Regions from separate parts of the Virgibacillus proomii genome, predicted to be linked through region 3. Evidence: riboswitches for the same ligand, from Rfam matches in the RefSeq annotation. Region 3 holds a riboswitch; each other region holds the start of a gene.
What was found. A riboswitch is a leader RNA that binds a small molecule or an ion and turns the genes downstream of it on or off. The one in region 3 is predicted to bind thiamine pyrophosphate.
Positions count from the first base shown of each region.

Region 1 (4,995 bases), 440 kb from region 3:
AAATTTAATTGTACACAAAGTTGGACCGGCCCTAGCAGCAGGAAATCCCGTTATCTTAAAACCTGCTTCCAATACTGCCACAGTAGCAATAAAATTATGTCAACTATTTGTAGAAGCAGGTGTGCCAAAAGGATATGTGCAATGTGTAATTGGAAGTGGAAGAACAGTAGGTGAACAGCTTTTACAGGATGAAAGGATTGCTCATTATACGTTTACTGGTTCACCAGAAGTCGGTAAGCATATTCAGGAAACCATTGGTCTAAGGAAAGCAACTTTGGAACTTGGGTCAAATTCGGCCACGATTGTTCACAGTGATGCCAATATAGATAAAGCCGCAACAAAGCTTTCCAAAATGGCATTTTCAAACGCCGGGCAAGTATGTATATCTGTCCAACGAATGTATGTTCATGAATCTGTATATGATGTGTTTCTCAAAAAGTTTTTAGATGAAGTATCACTTCTAAAGGTAGGGGATCCACTGTGTCCGGACACAGATATCGGTCCTATGATAAGTGAAAAAGAAGCAAAACGAGTTGAACAATGGGTACAGGAAGCGAAAGAAGCAGGTGCACAAATTTTAACAGGTGCAAAACGCGTTGGAAGTGTATTTTATCCTACTGTCATTACCAATGCAGAAACTGGTATGAAGATAGTAGATGAAGAAATTTTCGGTCCTGTTGTCACCATTATTCCATATCACAGATTAGAAGAAGCCATTGATTTAGTTAACCATTCCAAATACGGCTTGCAAGCTGGTATTTATACATCTGATTTAAATTTGTCTTATCAGATTCCATATTTACTCGATGTTGGAGGAGTTGTAATTAATGACACCTGTTGTTATCGTGCTGACCAGATGCCGTATGGTGGTGTGAAGGAAAGCGGAAATGGGAAAGAGGGTCCTGCGTATGCAATTCAAGAATTGGTTAAAACAGTAACTGTAGTTGTCAATCTGGAATAAGAATGAATTCGTTATTTTGCTTGTATTCAGTTTAAATGTTTAAGGGAAGGATGATTGAAATTCTCATGCTTTTAAATTTAGAATACATGATGTACCAGTGCTGACAATAGGGAAAGTTAAGATGAATTTAATATTAGTGAGATTACACTTGTGATACCTTGCTTAATTCTAGTAGAGGATCACAGGTGTTTTAATTGTGCTTTTTATAGAATATATATCAGTACTCAAACTGAGATGATGAGGATAGACTTATTATCCTTATCATAGAGACTTCTAAAATAGTATTTTAATTCAAACGAGAAAGCGGAAAAAGTAAATGTCGCAACAGAACTTATGGAAGTTGAGACAATAATGCATAAAAGTCAAGGGAGAATGAGTCAGTACAATCTACAAGCTTACGAATATTTCAATCCACGCACTGTAGCTTACTATGTAAAAATGGGATACAGCATGCAGAGGAAGTGTGGAGCTACCTATTTCCTATGAGAAAGGAAGGAAAAGTTTGCACGAGAAGGGCATTGGTGTTCAATTAATTGTAGAAGTTACGTATTTGGATATCGAGGAAATAATAAAATTAAAAGAACGTCCCAAGTGATTCGTTTTAGCTTGGGACGTCATAAGGACGCGCTTTTAGCTTTTATTCATTATGCCGTTGTACTATGCTATGATGCGATTGGCGATTAGAAAACCAATCTTCTTTGGTATACGCCATTTCCCAAAATGCAAGCTCATATTCCTTGGCGATAATAAATTGTTCCTTCATCTTAGCTTTTTCCTTTTCGCTAGAGTTAGCAGCGATTTGATTTAATAGATCAATTTGTTCTTTCGTAGACTTATGGAACCATTCACTAGAATAGGTATCAATCCAATTTTTATAAATTTTTTCAGAAGGATCAGCATCTTGATATGTTTTGCCAATATCTGCATATAGCCAGTAACACGGCAGAAGAGCGGCAATCGTTTGTCCAAGATTGCCGGAGAGTGAAGCTCGGTAAAGATGCGCTGTATAAGCATACGCTGTTGGAGCCGGTTTAAAATTTTCCATATCCTCATCAGTAATGTTCAATATTTCTGCATGCTGCTTATGAACAGTTAACTCTGCTTGTGCAGTACCCTTTGCTTTTTCTAGCAGCATAGCAGTTACTTGGAAATCCTCTGCTTGAGTGGCAGCTAACGCATGTACTTTTCCGAAATGTTTTAAATAGTAAATGTCTTGAAGAATATAATATTTAAAAATATCCAATGGTAAATCACCTTGTGCTATTCCTTTAACAAATGGATGATTTACACTTTGTTTCCAGCTGTCTGTAGTTGCTTCACGTAATGTGTCTGTAAATGGCATAAAAAATTCCTCCTCATTCATATGTTTTTGAACTTGATCGAGGAGGAAAGGGATAAGCTTAATAAGGCAATCAATCTGTGAACATAGATATAGAATTTATATGTAAACACATAGATAGATAGTATCCTTAAGCAGTTTTCCACTTCCCTCCGCTGGTGCTAACCAGATCAGGTTCTAAGGGTCTTTGTCTCAGCCACTGAAGGCTCCCCTAGCAGAAATATTGCTAACTACAATTGAAGCATAACATAATGATAACTAAAGTCAACCATATTATCCGAAAATTATTAATTTGAAGGAATAATTAAGTGGTTTAAAACTAGTGAATTACACTGTTCGGAAAATGTTTTTCTTGCTTGACGTGAAAAAAAACACTTAATAATAGTGGGTAAGAACTCGTATTTATTACAAAATAGACAGGCTTTTTAAGAAAAATCCCATGGAGTGTGAATTATCCATGGGGTATTCATTGACTTTGAATTTATATAGGATTCTTTTTTGTTTTGTCTAGATTTTTATTGTTATGCAGTATAAATGTGAAGTGCTTAACTTAATGTTCAATAAAAACGAAAAGAATAAAATTCATGCTTCATCCTAATATTTAGTTTTAAAATGAATCTTGAATTTTTAATAGCGTTTGTTATTTAACTAATTAATCTGCTTCAAGGATTACTTTTAATGCTTTTTCTTTAGCAGCATTTTCAAATACTTCATAAGCTTTCATAATTTCATTAAGTTTAAAACGGTGAGTCACTAATTTCTCAGGTTGAATCTTTCCGGATTTTACGGTTTTTAGTAACATCGGCGTGGAATTTGTATCTACAAGACCTGTTGTAAGGGTAATATTATGAATCCATAGCTTTTCAAGGCTTAAATCCACTTTCACTCCGTGTACACCCATGTTTGCAATATGGCCACCCGGTGCTACAATATGTTGACAGATATCAAATGTTACAGGGATACCTACTGCCTCCATCGCCACGTCTACTCCTACTTGATTCGTGTACTCCATTACTTTTTCAATTACGTTTCCATCTGAACTGTTAATCGTTTTTGTTGCACCAAACTCTTTAGCTACAGCTAAACGATTGTCATCAAGGTCAATCATAATTATTTCGGAAGGAGAATAAAATTGTGCTCCTAACAGTGCTGATAAACCAACTGGCCCTGCCCCAACAATTGCAATTGTATCACCAGGTTTTACTTTTCCTTTAAGAACGCCGATTTCAAATCCAGTTGGAACAATATCACTTAACATTACTAACGCTTCATCCTCAACACCCTCAGGCATATGGTATAAACTCGTATCACCATATGGAATGCGAACATATTCCGCTTGTGTACCATCAATTAAATGACCCAAAATCCAGCCGCCATTCTCACAATGTGAGTACATTTGCTTTTTACAATAGTCACAAGTACCGCATGATGTAATACAGGAAATAATAACTCGATCGCCAACGTTGAAGTTTTTAACAGAATCTCCTACTTCTTCGACAATCCCGACACCTTCATGACCAAGGGTACGACCATTTTCTACTGCTGGTACATCCCCTTTCAAAATGTGCAAATCGGTACCACAAATTGTTGTCTTGGTAATTTTTACGATGACATCGGTCGCTTCTTGAATAGCTGGTTTTTCCTTTTCTGTCCATTCCTTTTTCCCTGCTCCACGATAAATAAGCGCTTTCATGAAAGTCCTCCTTTAGTGATGTTTTTACAATCACCCTTATTATATCAATATTTATCGGATATATTCAAAAAATCACAAAAAATATACTAAATTGTCAAATAAGATAATAATATAGTTGCATGTGTTACATGGAGGTTAATTTTTTAGTTGGAAGCAGAAGTTTATTGTCAAAAAAGGACTGAAAAGATGTCTTTACAGTCTTTACTATTTTCGATATTATATGTGTAAAGATATCTTTACTTCCAAACGGAGGATCAATATGAAGGTAAGGAATTATATTAGAGATGTACGTTTAAAAAAGGGAATAACTCAAGTTAAAATGGCTGAAGATTTGCATGTTACAAGGCAGACAATCAACGCCATTGAAAAAAACAAATATAACCCCAGTCTTGAATTAGCATTAAAAATCATTGCTTATTTTGATATGCCCATTGAAGAAATATTTATCTTAGAGGAGGATGATGAATGAGTACAAAAGGCAGGAAAAAATGGGAGAGAATTTTAGAGAAATGGTCACCATTCTTTATAATTGCTTGTACGTTTATAGGTGGTGTTCTGGGTTCATTTCTTGCTTATTTTTTTCAAGGTGAATTTCCGTATGATGTACTCACAGGCAGTTTGGCAGCAACTATCATTTTAACGGTAATACAAGTGATTAAACGAAAACGAAAAAAAGATAATTTACCCGAAGCAGATGAACGAGTCATCCGCAATGTTTTCCGGTTTTTTGCATATGCATCACATATTACTTTAGCTATTTTATTTGTAGCTTTAACAGTTTTGACACTTTTAGGAAACGAGTCGATTTCAATTCTTTATCTATGGATTTTTTTCTTTGCATATATTTGGATTGTTGGAATTGGTGGTTTTTTTATTAAACGAAGGTAACAGGTTATTCTAGAAATTTTATTGGTTATCATATAGCTAATAGAATAAAAGCAGGAGTAATTTTTTGCTCTTTTTATGCTGACGGTTTATAAAATGTATTCTTTCAATAATATG
Region 1 is NZ_FUFN01000010.1:782,824-787,818, forward strand. It holds gene BN1066_RS11490 (aldehyde dehydrogenase family protein) at 1-961, shown strand, start outside; gene tenA (thiaminase II) at 1,599-2,303, opposite strand; TPP riboswitch at 2,431-2,523, opposite strand; gene BN1066_RS11500 (zinc-dependent alcohol dehydrogenase family protein) at 2,953-3,993, opposite strand; gene BN1066_RS11505 (helix-turn-helix transcriptional regulator) at 4,253-4,462, shown strand; gene BN1066_RS11510 (hypothetical protein) at 4,459-4,881, shown strand.
Region 1: another riboswitch for thiamine pyrophosphate. It lies ahead of tenA (thiaminase II); the one in region 3 lies ahead of BN1066_RS09675 (YkoF family thiamine/hydroxymethylpyrimidine-binding protein).

Region 2 (4,995 bases), 150 kb from region 3:
GTACCCTCACTATTTGTGTTTTCCTTAGCCGTATTTTTCCTCATTTTTCTCCATACATTACAAATATTATGTCATAGGATATGTTTTTTCCGTGACTTTAGTCACGAAATATAATATTCTTGTAAAATTTTCTATTAAAAATGGTACAAAGATTTATTATTCTCCAAAATTTTCTCCTTTATGTGTTCATAAAAAAATTGATAAATTCCCTAACAATTCTTCAAATTGGATTCGTTGTCTTTTCCTGTTTGCTAGCATGCAGCTAGACGAATAGCAGTTTAAGCATGGAGTTAAATTAGTCATAATTATGGTACAGCATTAGCTGCTTGAGTTGTACACTAACTTTTTTATACTATGGGAAAATATAAAATTTTTAGGGTTTATAGTATAAGAAAAACTACGCTTTTGCTAAAGAATTGGCGACAAGCCAAGTTTTACTAATTTAAATACCTCCTTATATGCTGACTTTACGTTTAAGCGAGCGGTATGAAGATAATAATAATAAAAAAGGAGGATTCGATGAGATGAAAAGATAAGGAATCGTTTATTAATCATTAAATTAAATCGGAAGTTATTTTTGCGGAACTGGAACAAGAATTGATTAGAATCATTTGTAATTAAATGATTGATCAATTGTATATGGTAGATGTAAATAATTTCTTATTCTCATATATAGTTGCATTGTTTGTTTTTACTTCTCTATTTGATGGTAAGCACCTCCCATTAAAATAGCTAAGAGCTTTTTCTTACTCAAAGACGAATAAATAGCTATTACAGTCTCAAATCTAACTTCAAGATTAAAAGCTGGAAATACAATCGAATCCTACGTTTGTTTTTTAAAATATGAGGCTTGAATAACTATATTATCTACTTTCCCCTTACTTATTTTTCTCATCTACAGTGACGTTCAAAAGGGAGGGATTCGACTACGTAAAATTCCAAATGGTCATTTCTTGTGCTCATCTAGATTCAACGGCATCTATACGCACCTTAAGCATGGTCTCTTCGAATTTTACAATCCCTTCTTTAGACACTCAGTTATCGTTTACTAATTATCGATATCTATCATTTCAAATGACAAATGTGACTGGTTTTGTTATCCTTAGATTACTAGCTTATGCTAGTTTCAATTGAATAGCTGTTTTAGTGCGTGTTTAAAAAGGAGGATAAGTAGGATCAAGGTTAGCTCATTTGGCAACATCCTTGTTGCACGCTGACACTAGCACATCCTATCTAGCCGAAGTTCGAGGCGATGTAGTTTGGATAGTGGAGCTTGTACAGGAAGTACACTTCTACGTTATCGACGTGATCGCTTTTAGTAGAAGATCTTTTATTAGATACATGATTACTAGTATGCTTCCTCGAGTGTCACTCCTGCGCAGGAAAAGTGTTTTCTTTTCCAAGGAGCACAGTTAATAAAGAAAACTTGGCTAGCGATAAAGAGAGCGTAGACGATAGCCTAGTTGCACGTAACTTAGAACTTAAAAATTTTTGACTACGTTGAATGAACTTCAACGCTAAAATGTTATACGTTCTAATGTGCGAAGAAATTGAATGCGTTCTTATTACCGAACTTTTTGAACATGCTTTTAGAACTACTAGGGGGGCCCTATAGGGGCTGAGAAGAAGCAACTAGCTTCTGACTCTTATCGACCTGATCTGGTTAGCACCAGCGGAGGGAAGTAGTAGACATACGTCTTTCTATTTTCATAAATCCAAAGTCAGGTCCTTGCTAGACCTGGCTTTTTTGTCTTCAGGAAGTATTTTTACTACAGGATTGATTTTGAGGTTTTTTAGCAGGTATAAGATTAGCCAAGCTATTACCTACAACTATTTTTTAGGTTAGCTTTCATTTAATTTACCCTCCAAATCATCCACCTTTCCTCTAACCCAAATCTATGACGGAAGGGAGGCTACTATGAAAAAGATCTACCTACTAACATTAATGGCTGTTTTTGTAGCAATTGGCACACTGGGAGCGCAGTTTTTCTGGTTTCCAGCTGGAATTGCAAAAGCATATCCTGTTCAGCATGCCGTTAATGTAATGGCAGCAATTACATTAGGCCCAGGACCTGCTGTAGTAATAGCTTTTATGATTGGGTTATTACGTAATATGCTTGGACTGGGAACGATTCTTGCATTTCCCGGTGCTGTGATTGGCGCTTGGTTAGCAGGAATGCTGTATCACTGGTTTGGGAAGAAAATATGGGCTATAGTCGGTGAAAGCTTTGGTACAGGAATAATCGGCGCTTTGACCGCAGTACCACTTGCCAACCTGTTTATGGATAGTAGTGCCGGCGCGCTATTCTTTATACCGTCGTTTTTAGTAAGTAGTGTCACCGGTGCCTTTATTGGCTGGCTTGTTCTTTTACGCGTCAAACCAGAGAACATGATTCGATTACAAGGAAACTACTAGGGGCGCAATCGTTGCTGAGATAAGGTCGTATCCTTTGTCCCTTTGAACCTGATCTGGGTAATTCCAGCGAAGGAAAGTAGTGAAGATGAGTTTTTCTCTATTCCATCACCCCTTTAGTAGCTTCCAAATTAATTAAGGGGGCTATATATAATCATGTTTACAAATAAGTTACGCGAAGAAAATGATGATATCTTTCAAATGATCTTTCACCATCCATTTGTTCAAGGCATTGGCATTGGTGAAATTTCTCATCAATCACTTGCTCATTATGTTAAAGGTGACTTTGAATACTTGAATGCATTTATGAGAATCTATGGGATTGCTATAGCTAAATCAAAAAGACGTGAGGATATCAGCTATTTTTTTAATCGTATTTACTTCATATTAAATGATGAAGCACATCCTCACCATAACTTTTGTAATTATCTTGGTTTGAAATATGTAGATTTGCAAGGCTATTCCCTTCCACCTACTGCTGATCATTATGTAAAACATATGTTGTACCATGCTCAGTTAGGGACTTCTGGTGAATTACTCGGTGTGCTGCTTCCTTGTCCATGGACCTATTTTGAAATAGGACAAGAGCTTATGAAGCAGTATAAGCCTACGAGTAATCATCCATTTTATGAGTGGATTACGTTTTACGCAAGCCCATCATCTGAAACAATGACAGCTAACATGCGAAATCGACTGGATCAACTGGCTGAAAAAGCCTCTAATGAGGAACTAAATAAAATTAGCGAGGCATTTCGCAAAAGCTGCCAATTAGAATTCAAGTTTTGGGAAATGGCTTATAGATGTGAAGAATGGCCAGGTAAATAAGGGAACCTATGCAGGAATTCTCACTTTTTGCTACAATTCGAAGCTGAAGTGTCGTTATGGAGACCTCGTTGTTACGTGTGAGTTTTGCATACTTGAGGTAAATTAATTACTTTCCTAAATAAAGAAAGGCGGGATTCCAATGAAACAACCCCCATGTGCGTTAACAATAGCAGGAACTGATCCGAGTGGTGGAGCAGGAATACAAGCAGATTTGAAAACATTCCAGGAATTAGCTGTATATGGAATGTCCGTGATTACATCTATAGTAGCGCAAAACACTACTGGTGTCCAAAATGTTCATCATATACCAATTGAAATGCTAAAAGATCAATTGGAGTCTGTTTTTTCAGATATGCCTGTTCACAGTGTCAAAACAGGAATGATTGCCAATGAGTCAATGATGAAAATTATTGCTGAACAACTGCCTAAAACAAATGCCAGTTATGTAATGGATCCTGTAATGGTAGCTACAAGTGGCGATGCTTTAATTGCAGAAGAAGCGCGTGACTTTTTAAAGGAACAGCTTTTACCTTTAGCTAAGGTAGTTACTCCAAATATCCCTGAAGCTGAATTTATTACAGGTCAGAAAATACATGACATTGATGATTTAAAAGAAGCTGCCAGAGAAATCGTTGAAAAACATGGAGCCCAAGCTGCACTTGTTAAAGGCGGACATATGCAAGGAGATGCTATCGACTATTTATATGATGGAAATACTATTCATACATTCCATTCAGAACGGATTCATACCAAAAATACCCATGGCACAGGATGCACATACTCAGCCGCCATTACTGCCTATTTAAGTAAAGGACTGCCGCTTTATGAAGCCGTTAAACAAGCCAAACAGTTTGTAACAGCAGCTATTAAGTATTCATTCCCGCTTGGTGCTGGAAATGGTCCGACCAATCATTGGGGAATTCGCAAGGAAAGGGTTGAACAATGAGAGAATCTGTTATTCAGCACGTCAGAGTAAATAATCCTCTGATACACAATATTACAAACGAAGTCGTTATGAACTTCACCGCAAATGGTTTATTAGCTTTTGGCGGTTCACCAATTATGGCAAAAGCAAAAGAAGAAGCCGAGCAAATGGCGTCTATTTCAGATGGTGTGCTCATTAATATTGGAACGACTACGTTACAGGAACTGCCAGCCATGAAGCTCGCAGGAAGAGCAGCAAATAAAACTGGAATACCTGTGGTACTTGATCCTGTAGGTGTCGGTGCAACATCCTTTCGAAAGGATGTTGTAAAGGAGTTATTAAAGGAGATCCAATTTACAGCCATTAAAGGAAATGCCGGCGAAATGGCTCAACTTGTTGATATTCCATGGAAAGTAAAAGGTGTTGAATCTGTAGGCGCTGGTAATGCGGAAGAAATTGCTGTAAAAGTAGCAGAAACTTACAGAACTACTGCCGTCGTTACTGGAGAAATCGATTTTATTGGCAAGGATGGAAATGTGCTAAAAAATACATCAGGTCATCCATGGTTAGAAAAAATCACTGGTGCTGGTTGCTTATTAGGTTCTATCTTAACAGCCTGTTTAACAGCGGAGGAGGCTGCGGAAGAAAAGGCTTATGCTGCGGTTCAATTTTATGGTTTAGCAGCAGAGTATGCAGTAAAACAAAATCATATATCTGGTCCGGGAAGTTTCCTTCCAGCATTTATTGATGCACTATCATTAGATTTAGAACAATTAGGGATGAACTAATTTTTACGTTTCATTTATGTCTTTTTTAAAAAACTATGTCGATC
Region 2 is NZ_FUFN01000010.1:491,740-496,734, reverse strand. It holds TPP riboswitch at 1,591-1,698, shown strand; gene thiW (energy coupling factor transporter S component ThiW) at 1,919-2,416, shown strand; TPP riboswitch at 2,405-2,508, shown strand; gene tenA (thiaminase II) at 2,567-3,238, shown strand; gene thiD (bifunctional hydroxymethylpyrimidine kinase/phosphomethylpyrimidine kinase) at 3,378-4,184, shown strand; gene thiM (hydroxyethylthiazole kinase) at 4,181-4,951, shown strand.
Region 2: another riboswitch for thiamine pyrophosphate. It lies ahead of tenA (thiaminase II); the one in region 3 lies ahead of BN1066_RS09675 (YkoF family thiamine/hydroxymethylpyrimidine-binding protein).

Region 3 (4,995 bases):
CAAAATATGTTGTTCATCGACAATCATGGTAGCAACACTAAGGCGACGCTTTTGTCCTTGGCTCAATGAATAGGGATGATAATTTTCCAGACCATTTAACTGGCAACTCGTTACTATTTCATGAACCCTTTCTTTAATTTTAGATTCTGAAAATGAGCGTAACCGTAATGTATAGGCAATTTCATCATAAACATTATCCGTAATAAATTGATGCTCTGGATTTTGAAACACATATCCAATTTGCTGCCGTAAAGTAGACTCTTTCCAAGTTTCAAGCAAACGTCCGTTTAAATGAATTTTTCCAGATGTAGGACGATCTATACCAGCCAGTAAACGAAGTAAGGAGGTTTTTCCACTGCCATTAGCACCGGTGATAGCAACAAAAGATGGATGAAATAGTTGAAACGTAATATTGTGCAAAATTTCTTGTTTGTTTTTGCTTAAATATAGATTAGAACTGGCCAGAATTATTTTTTCGTTTGGTACGTCGAGGAACATTTTTCTTTCTAAATAGTAACGATCTAAATAAGATACGTTTGCTAAAAAATCCTCATTCGTTAGTGGCAGCCTTGTATAGGTTGCTTGCTGATGACTAGCAGCCTCTAGTACAAGCTCGGTTACAGGCGGAAGTGAAATTCCTTGGCTTTGAATTTGTTGCTGCTTGTGTTTCATTGCTTCCATTAGCGAACCATCATACATACATCGACCATCTTTTGAAAGAATATAAGCTCGTTCAATAAAGGCTACCCAACCTTCCAACTGATGTTCGATAACCATTAAACTGATATTTTTTTCCTGTTGAATATGTTTCATTGTTTTAATAAAATCTTGTTTTGCTAATGGATCCAAATTCGCAGTAGGCTCATCTAGGATTAAAAAGTCAGGTTGAAGAGCTAGTACACAAGCTAAGGCAACTTTTTGTTTTTGCCCACCGGAAAGCGAGTGAATCGCAGCTTTTCTGTATCGCGACAAATTTACAAGTTGTAATACTTCCGTTATTTTCTGTTCCATTTCTACTTGTGGTGTATGAATATTTTCGAGCCCGAAGGCAATTTCATCTTCGACTGTAAGCATACAAAATTGACTCTCTGGATCTTGGAATACGACCCCAACCTGTTTACTAATTTCTCCGGGAGGTGTGTCATTCACCGATTGACCTGAAACTTGCACACTTCCTTCCATTTTTCCATCTAATTCGCGGGGATAGATGCCGTTTAAACAAAAAGTTAATGTACTTTTTCCAGAGCCGCTGGGTCCCAGTAAGAGCATTGTTTCACCTTGATTTAATTGAAAGCTGATCTTGTCGAGAACTGGATTTTCTACTCTATCAAACCAAAGAGAAAGTTGGTTGACTTGAATCATGAAACGGACCTCTCTTTACGCATATGTTTACCAAGGGCAAAGCTCGAGAGCACCCCTGTTTTAGCTAAAGAATCACTAATTGCTTTCCCAAGTATTCCAGAAATAATCGCTCCACTAATCATTCTTATTACGAGCATGCTCATAATATAGGGGGTGCTTAAGGCGACATAACCGCTGCGGAAATATCCCCAGATGAAACTGAAGATAGCAGCGCCGACTCCTGCAAGCATTAATACCCATAGTGAATATCGCCTATATCGTGTAACTGCAAAGGCTGCTTCTGCCCCCAATCCTTGGATCATGCCTGTAACGATAATGATCGGTCCCATCGCATTACCTAACATCATTTCAACAGTAGCGGCAATGGTTTCGGAGAGAAATGCTGCCCCTGGTTTACGCAGGATATAAGCTGCAATAATGGAGACGATAAACCATATTCCAAAAATAAGATCATAACCAATTGGTCCCATGAAGGTTACGAGTAGCTTTCCTACAGGAAGGAAAGCTAAATAAACAATCCCAAATACAACAGATAAAACAGCCATGACAATAATTTCTTTTAAGCGCCAGCGGTTCAAATTAGTTCACATCCTTTTTAGAAGGGCTATTAGCTGAGATCGTGACAGTCATCACCGTATGAGATGAACCGCACTTTTCCATGTTAGTAAATACTTGCTCCAGTCCTTCAAATACATCTTTTCCTTCTCCGTCAATACGTGTAGCATAGTGAATGGATGATACGTCGATAGCCTTCTGTTTCATCACGTTAATTTGCTGATAAATCATATCCATATAATTTCCACCACCTAATGGATAAAGAGAAAATTTCCCTGCTACTTCCTGCTGAATTTCGTTACTTCGCTGCCTATTTAATCGATGATCATCTTCTGCTAAGAAAACATCACCATCGGAATCACCAGGACAGCCTAATGAATAAGTACCACTAAATACGACATGATGATTCGTACTTGCCGTGTGCAAAAACAGTGCTTTTGTTACATCAAATACATGTGAAATCCTCCCTCTAACACAGGTTCCTACATCCGTTGTTTTCATCCAAACTTTTGATGAATCTATTTCTTGTAGTGCACTGGTGATGACATCGACAAATTGGTCTGTCATTGGGTAAATAGCAAAATCACATCCTGCAATTCTGCTTTGATGGCAAGTTGTTGGTTGATTACTCATTGTTTTTTCCTCCTTGTTTTAAAAAATGCATATAAAAAGACTGCACTCGCCAGGAATGCAGTCTTTGCTCTATTAAGCAGAAAAGTTTCTGTTAATTTATATGTTCGTCGACTGCACTTCCCCACGCTAGTATTATCCAGATCGGGTTATAAGGGTCAGAGTATCTCTTCTCAGCCATATACATAGCTCCCCTAGTGCCAACTAAATACTATATGCAGTTTTTGGTGTTGTAGATTCCTCACATGTCGAGTCAGTCTAATAAATAAACGTGAGGAATAACGGCGTCTAAATGCCTAATTTGTTCAAAGGGCTTTAGGTTATACCATTAAGGTACTAACATTCAGGGAGAAAAGCATTCCCGGAATGAAGTTTCACTTTATTCTATATATTAGAATAGAGGAATAATGCTAAATTGTAAATAAAAAGAATAGTATAGTAAGAAATAGGTGAAAATTCAATCCAGATTTCTTTTTATCCCGCATGTAAGGTGCCGTAAGCCTCCCACTTCAAGATGTGAGTTAATATAACAGGTTCTAAGTGTGAGAAAACGGCACCTAAATGCCCGATTCGTTCAACTAACCATGAGTGGGTGATGAAAGTAAAACCCCCACTCATGGAAGTTTCACTTTATCCCGCATGTAAGGTGCCGTAAGCCTCCCACTTCAAGATGTGAGTTAATATAACAGGTTCTAAGTGTGAGAAAACGGCACCAAAATGTCCGATTCAGTTCATTCTAACAATCAGTGGGTGATGAAGAAAACCTTGACTCATGGAAGTTTCACTTTATCCCGCATGTAAGGTGCCGTAAGCCTCCCACTTCAAGATGTGAGTTAATATAACAGGTTCTAAGTGTGAGAGAACGGCACCTAAATGCCCGATTCGTTCAACTAACCATGAGTGGGTGATAAAGAAAACCCTGACTCATGGAAGTTTCACTTTATCCCGCATGTAAGGTGCCGTAAGCCTCCCACTTCAAGATGTGAGTTAATATAACAGGTTCTAAGTGTGAGAAAACGGCACCTAAATGCCCGATTCAGTTCATTCTAACAATCAGTGGGGGATAAAAAAAGCTCCACTGATTGAAGATTCACTTTATATTATCAGGTTAAGAAAAATATGAAATATAGTAGCGACATGGTAAAAAGTTTTGGTTTTAAGTAAGGAGTTCAACTGGCAGATTGCCGTGTAAAAGGTTGGGCTGAATATTATATCAGGGGGAACTTGTGTGTATGATTATATTGTAATTGGTGGAGGGATTGTTGGTTTAGCAACAGCGTGGCAATTAAAGAAACAGGCTAAAGCTGCAAACATTGCTGTTTTGGAAAAGGAAGCAGACTGGGCATTACATCAAACAGGAAGAAATAGCGGTGTTTTGCATAGTGGTGTTTACTATCAGCCAGGAAGTTTAAAGGCGAAATTAGCCATAAAAGGTCGCAATTCCATGATACAGTTTTGTCAGCAATATGATGTGCCTTATGAAGTATGTGGCAAAGTAATTGTTGCAACAAATGAACAGGAATTTCCTGCAATGGAAAAATTATATCAACGCGGCAGAAAAAATGGGTTAACGATTATGAAATTACATCAAGAACAAGTGAAAGAGCACGAGCCTCATGTCCGCTCGGTAGGGGGGCTATATATACCGAGTACAGGCATTGTGAATTATCAAGAAGTAGCCAACAGATTAGTAGAATTACTAAGGCAGAAAGGAGTTGACTTCGTATTAAATACAGAAGTAATGCGTGTTCATGAACAGATGGAACAAGTAATAATAGAAACGAATCACCAGACCTATACTGCTAAAAATATGATTAATTGTGCTGGACTTTATAGTGATGAGTTAGTAAAGCAATCAGGAATTATTACCGATGTCAAAATCATTCCCTTTCGCGGTGAATATTTTACATTAAAGGAAAGTAAGCGTTATCTAGTAAAGAATTTAATTTATCCTGTACCAAATCCTAAGTATCCCTTTCTTGGCATTCACTTAACAAGAATGATTAACGGAGAAGTTCATGCTGGTCCTAATGCTGTAGTAAGTTTAAAGAAAGAAGGGTATCAAAAAAGAGATATTGACATAAAAGAAGCGTTTGCTACGTTAAGTTTTCCAGGGTTTTGGAGGTTAGCAAAAGATAATATATCAGTTGGGATGATGGAGGTGTCACGTTCGATTTATAAAGGGTTATTTGTAAGAAGTTTGCAGCGTTTAGTTCCTGACATACAAGCAAATGATATAGTGAAAGCGGATGCAGGTGTGCGAGCACAAGCAATGCTAAAGGATGGACAATTACTAGATGATTTTTTTATGATATCCGGTAAACGGATGACTCATGTTTGTAATGCGCCTTCACCTGCTGCTACTGCAGCGTTGGAAATTGGTAAAATAATTGCTAAAAATAAATGTTTAAAATAAAGAGTATGACTAGCTACCATTCTACATTGTAG
Region 3 is NZ_FUFN01000010.1:344,475-349,469, forward strand. It holds gene BN1066_RS09665 (ABC transporter ATP-binding protein) at 1-1,362, opposite strand, end outside; gene BN1066_RS09670 (ECF transporter S component) at 1,359-1,940, opposite strand; gene BN1066_RS09675 (YkoF family thiamine/hydroxymethylpyrimidine-binding protein) at 1,942-2,550, opposite strand; TPP riboswitch at 2,652-2,753, opposite strand; gene lhgO (L-2-hydroxyglutarate oxidase) at 3,776-4,963, shown strand.

Region 4 (4,995 bases), on a different contig from region 3:
GATGTTGCTCCATCCACGATAAAGCATCGTCGATGGAATAAGGATAAGGCAAGTATAATGTATTTTTATACATATTATAACTGTTACAAAGCTTAGTGACAGTAGCGGCATCCGTCTTTTGAAAAAGTCGCAACAATAGCCTTTTCGTAGTAATTGTTTTATTTTCCCTATCATATTGCATCATACATCAATCCCATTCCCTATTTAATTGATCAACAGATCTAAATGGATATTATTCTCTATTTTTATTATTCGGCAAAAAAGGTCGGAAACCTTTATTAAATGTATTTTTGAAACATAAAATAACGGTTTGATTAAATATTCTATTAAGATAAATAATCTTAGACGAATTCTTTAAAATAAGAGGATGGAATATTCTATTTATAGTAAAGATGCAACTACGATGCAAGAATTAGTATAAATAGATGCTTTTTATTTAGAAACTAAACAATAGAACTAGACTAAAAAATATTATTTGGATTAAAAAAATAGCAATCAACGGTTAAAAATGCCAGTGAAAGGAGGAATTGTTATTATTGAAGCAGAGCAGTATGAAAAAAATCCCTTTTACTATTTATCTTAATTTCAGTTGCATGTGAAGGAAAGTATCAAAACTTAGTGCTGAACAAGAAATTTTAGATGTGAAAGCCGCTTTTGAAAATTGAAGTAGGTACATAGTTATGATCAATCCTGGTCATGGAGGAAGGAATCCATGCAATAACCTTTATGAAAAAGATAGAACCTTAGTAATCCATAAGCGATTGAAAAATCCTTACGAAACGCTGGTGCAGATGGTATAATGACAAGGACAGTTAGAGGTTAAAAGATCTTTAGATGGAAAAACAGCAATGAGAATAAACAATTACCGGATGCATATATTAGTATCCAATATAATGCTTTCGAAGGTTCTAGTGTAGGCGGCTTTAACATTTATTACTTACAAGAACCGATTTAAGGTTAGCTGAGCATCTATTGAGTTAAGGGATCGAGGTGTTCTCCATAATAGTTATTACATTTTAAAAGATAATTAAGCTTTTCTATATTTATAGAGTTAGAATGTATGATGAACCCGAAGAATTAGTAACTATTCATTCGGATAAATATAATAAGCAAGCAGGTAAGCAAATTAAAATAATAATAAAATTATCCATACTTTAGAAGTGTCAATTACTACCGTTTAGCTAGGTAAAATTAAATTTTTAATAGATTTTTTATCGTTTGTAGGGAGAGAAAGAAATGAAGCGAAAATATATTATCAGCTTTATCGTATTATTATTTGTGTTTGTATTCACAACGGCATGTGCAGATAGCGATAAACACTCAGCAAAAGAGGAACAAAATGGTGGCGAAAAAGAAGGAAAAAATATACAGCTTCCTGAGGGAGAATTGCAGAAATTAGACAGTGGTCAAGATGTTAAAGCATTACAGCAAGGTTTAAAAAAAATTGGTTACCAAATAGATAGTAGTGGGAAGTTTGATGCTGCTACAGTTTGGGCAATAACCGACTTGCAACTGCAACATGATTTATCAGTAACAGGTGTATATTCCCAGGAAACTGCCAAGATGATAGAACAGTTGCTTGCGAAAGATACCAGTAGCTATCAGCCGGGTAAAGCATTACCTGCTAAAGCAGAACCTGTAACAACCAATGATGGCTCGAATGTTTTAGCAAATCCGCATGAACAATTAGCATTGGTTAATAAAGAAAATGCATTGCCGGAAGATTATATTCCAGTCGATTTAGTTACGCCTAATGTTCCTTTCCCATTTAAGGAAGATTTACCAAAGAAAAAAATGCGTGACATTGCAGCTCCTGCATTAGAAGAACTATTTGCTGCTGCAGAAAAAGAGGGGCTCGAATTGTATGCACAGTCCGGTTATCGTTCCTATGATCGGCAAGTCAATGTCTTTAATTCTAATGTGCAGTCTTTAGGAGAAAAAGAGGCTAATTTAGTTAGTGCCCGACCAGGAGAGAGTGAACATCAAACTGGCTTAACAATGGATGTAACAAGCCCGGATATTAATTTTGATTTAACGACGGAATTTGCAAATACAGATGAAGGAAAATGGTTAGCAGAGCACGCAGCAGATTATGGATTTATTATCCGTTTTCCTAAAGGGAAAGAGGATATAACTAAGTACCAATATGAGCCATGGCATATTCGTTATGTAGGGAAAAAAGCAGCTAAGGAAATCATGGAAAATAATCTTACACTTGAGGAATATCTAACAAAATAAGTGAATGAGTTAAGACACGTAAACAGCACAATAGATTGGGTGATGTTACGTGTCTGTTTTTTAAGATCAGCACACAATGGATAAGTTCTTATGTAATATTCCGTTGATGAGGTCTACATGTCCGCCCTTTTCTTCCACACTTTTTCCATTGTGACGTACGTTGATAAAGTGTTCCCGCTTAAGGTAACTTTACCAAGATCATGATGAATCGCTTTTCTGGTATTATCCAATAGATTGCTCCATACGGTTCTTATTAAATTCGGTTCTATTTGCAAAGCGGCATTCTCTATTTCAAGATTAACATCAACAGTTGATTTAGTAGAAAAAATAGGTACTATAAGACAACTTTGGTTCGCATCTAAACGACTAAAAAGCGGACTTGCCCTCAGGCGCTGGCATACCTCTGTTACAGGAGCATGTTTTCTTTACTCGTCAGAAGTTCCAGTATGTACGTTGCTAATCAAGCGCTTTTCATTTTTGCTCTATATATTAGTGTTGGGTTCAGTTTCGCTGTAATAAATCTAAGTTTAACTAGTTGTTAATAAAAGTTTTGCGTGATCTCTAGCAAGAATGGTTTTTTAATCAGTAATTGAATTGTTATGGGATAATAAATGAATATCGATTATTAAAAAGCGCAGTTTGCCATTAAGAATATGACTCGCTGCGCTATTTATTATATGAACATCAGTTGCAACTTCTATAACATAACAGTTAGAAGCAAGTTCATGATGCATACATCATCGGGCAGGAGAATATAGGAGATAGTTTAAACCGTTACGGCACTAGGAATCGGCCACATCGCTTTATTTTCTGCCATATCCCAAAACATATATTCAAAATAGCTGGTTTTTACAACAATATCCTCTAAAATGGCAAGTTCATGCTCCGGTTTATCTTTGGCGATCGTATTTATTAAATCAATACAATCGTTTGCTAGTTTCGTAAATTCATCGGAAGAATACATCTGTACCCAATTGCCGTAAAACTCATGTTCTAAAGCATTTGGCCATGTTGCTAATGTTTTTCCAATAAAATTGTAGCTCCAAGCACAGGCTAGTACCGAGGCAACTGTATTTTCCACCCCACCACGCTGAGAAACGTTTAGCATATAACTTGTATAAGCAGTAGTTGTTGCTGCTGCTTCTGTTTCTTCCAGTTCTTGTGCGCTAATATTAAATTTGCTTGCATAGCTTCGATGTAAATCCATTTCCATATTTAATGTTCCATGTAATAAGTTGGCAAAAGTAGTCATCGTTGTTAAATCCGTTGCTTTTGCACTTCCTAAAGCAAACAGACGAGAATATTCCATTAAATAAACGTAATCCTGCTTCATCCAGTGCTTAAACTTCTCTTTATCCAACCAACCTTCGCCTAAGCCTTTGACAAAAGGGTGTTCCAAATAGGCCTTCCAAATTGGTTCGACCTTTTTCCATAAACGGTCTGTAAATAATGATCGCATGTTTTAAGCTCCTCTCCAATCTTATAATATTTTAATGCTGGAGAGGGTAACTTGTTGCAATTAAAAAACCCATTTACTAGATAAGTAGGAATGGGTTATGTAAGCGATCCTGATCGTTTTAGTGCCTACAAACGATTTCCACTTCCCTACGCTAGTGCGAACTAGATCAGGTTCAAAGGGTCAAGTTTCCTCTCTCAGCATTAAAATTGCTCCCCTAGTGAAACAACATATTTAGCTATATACTTGTAATTAAACCATATCGTAACGAAAAGAGCAAATAAATGTAAAAGAATTTAGATAATAAAAACAGTTCGATATAGATAGCTATGGTATTTTTTTATTTTAAATATGTTCAAAACTAAAAAATAGGTTATATCGTTTCTGAGGGAATTTTTGAACTTCTTATGGAGTGGGTTAGTAAAGTCTTAGAATCCAATAGAGCTAGCGTTAATGACAAAGGAGTGAAACCCCTATGGACTTGGAATTTTTACCGTCCAACATTCTATCTAGTTTAATCGGGATGATTTTTTTATTGTTTGGATGGTTAATTTGGAAGAAAAAACTGCTTATCCTTTTTACTGGTTATGATGAGTCAACTTTTAAAGGGAACAAAAATCAACTTGCTAAGGAAATGGGTATATTTTTCATCTGTTATGGAATAGCTATTATCTTTGTGCCCTATCATTGAAACATATCTTGCCGATTGGGTGTAATGGGGTTTACTAGGATTGCTTATCATAGCACTAATAGTAAGCTTGCTAAGTATAAAATACCTTTATTGATAGGTGGGTTGGCAGAAAAAAGGGTTTTCAATAAGGAAATCACTAGTTTTTCAAAAAATATTCATTTAAACGTGCGAAAAGGTGAACATTGCATGCAATTGGTCTGTTAAATCTATTTTGGATCAAGTACGATATAGGTAGGATTATTATAAGGAGAGGGTATCCATGCTTTTAGAAGTAATTGCAACGAATTTAACAGATGTAAAGGATGCAGCGCAATTTGGTGCAGATCGAATTGAACTTAGTCCTGCTATGACTGAATTAGGCATAACCCCTAGCTATGGTTTAATGAATAAGACAATGGAGGCTGTGAGTATTCCGGTTAATGTTATGGTGCGGCCCCATAGTCAATCATTTGTTTATAATAAAAATGATGTAGAGACAATGAAATCTGATATTGAAATGATAAAAAATCTTGGTGCAAATGGAATTGTTATTGGTGCTTTGACACCAGAACAAACGGTAGATGAGGAAGTAATTAAGCAGTTATTGGATGTAGCAGATGGTTTAGAAGTG
Region 4 is NZ_FUFN01000007.1:98,805-103,799, reverse strand. It holds gene BN1066_RS00565 (GNAT family N-acetyltransferase) at 1-181, opposite strand, end outside; gene BN1066_RS00560 (D-alanyl-D-alanine carboxypeptidase family protein) at 1,237-2,238, shown strand; gene tenA (thiaminase II) at 3,005-3,697, opposite strand; TPP riboswitch at 3,824-3,923, opposite strand; gene BN1066_RS00550 (DUF3784 domain-containing protein) at 4,170-4,385, shown strand; gene BN1066_RS00545 (copper homeostasis protein CutC) at 4,645-4,995, shown strand, end outside.
Region 4: another riboswitch for thiamine pyrophosphate. It lies ahead of tenA (thiaminase II); the one in region 3 lies ahead of BN1066_RS09675 (YkoF family thiamine/hydroxymethylpyrimidine-binding protein).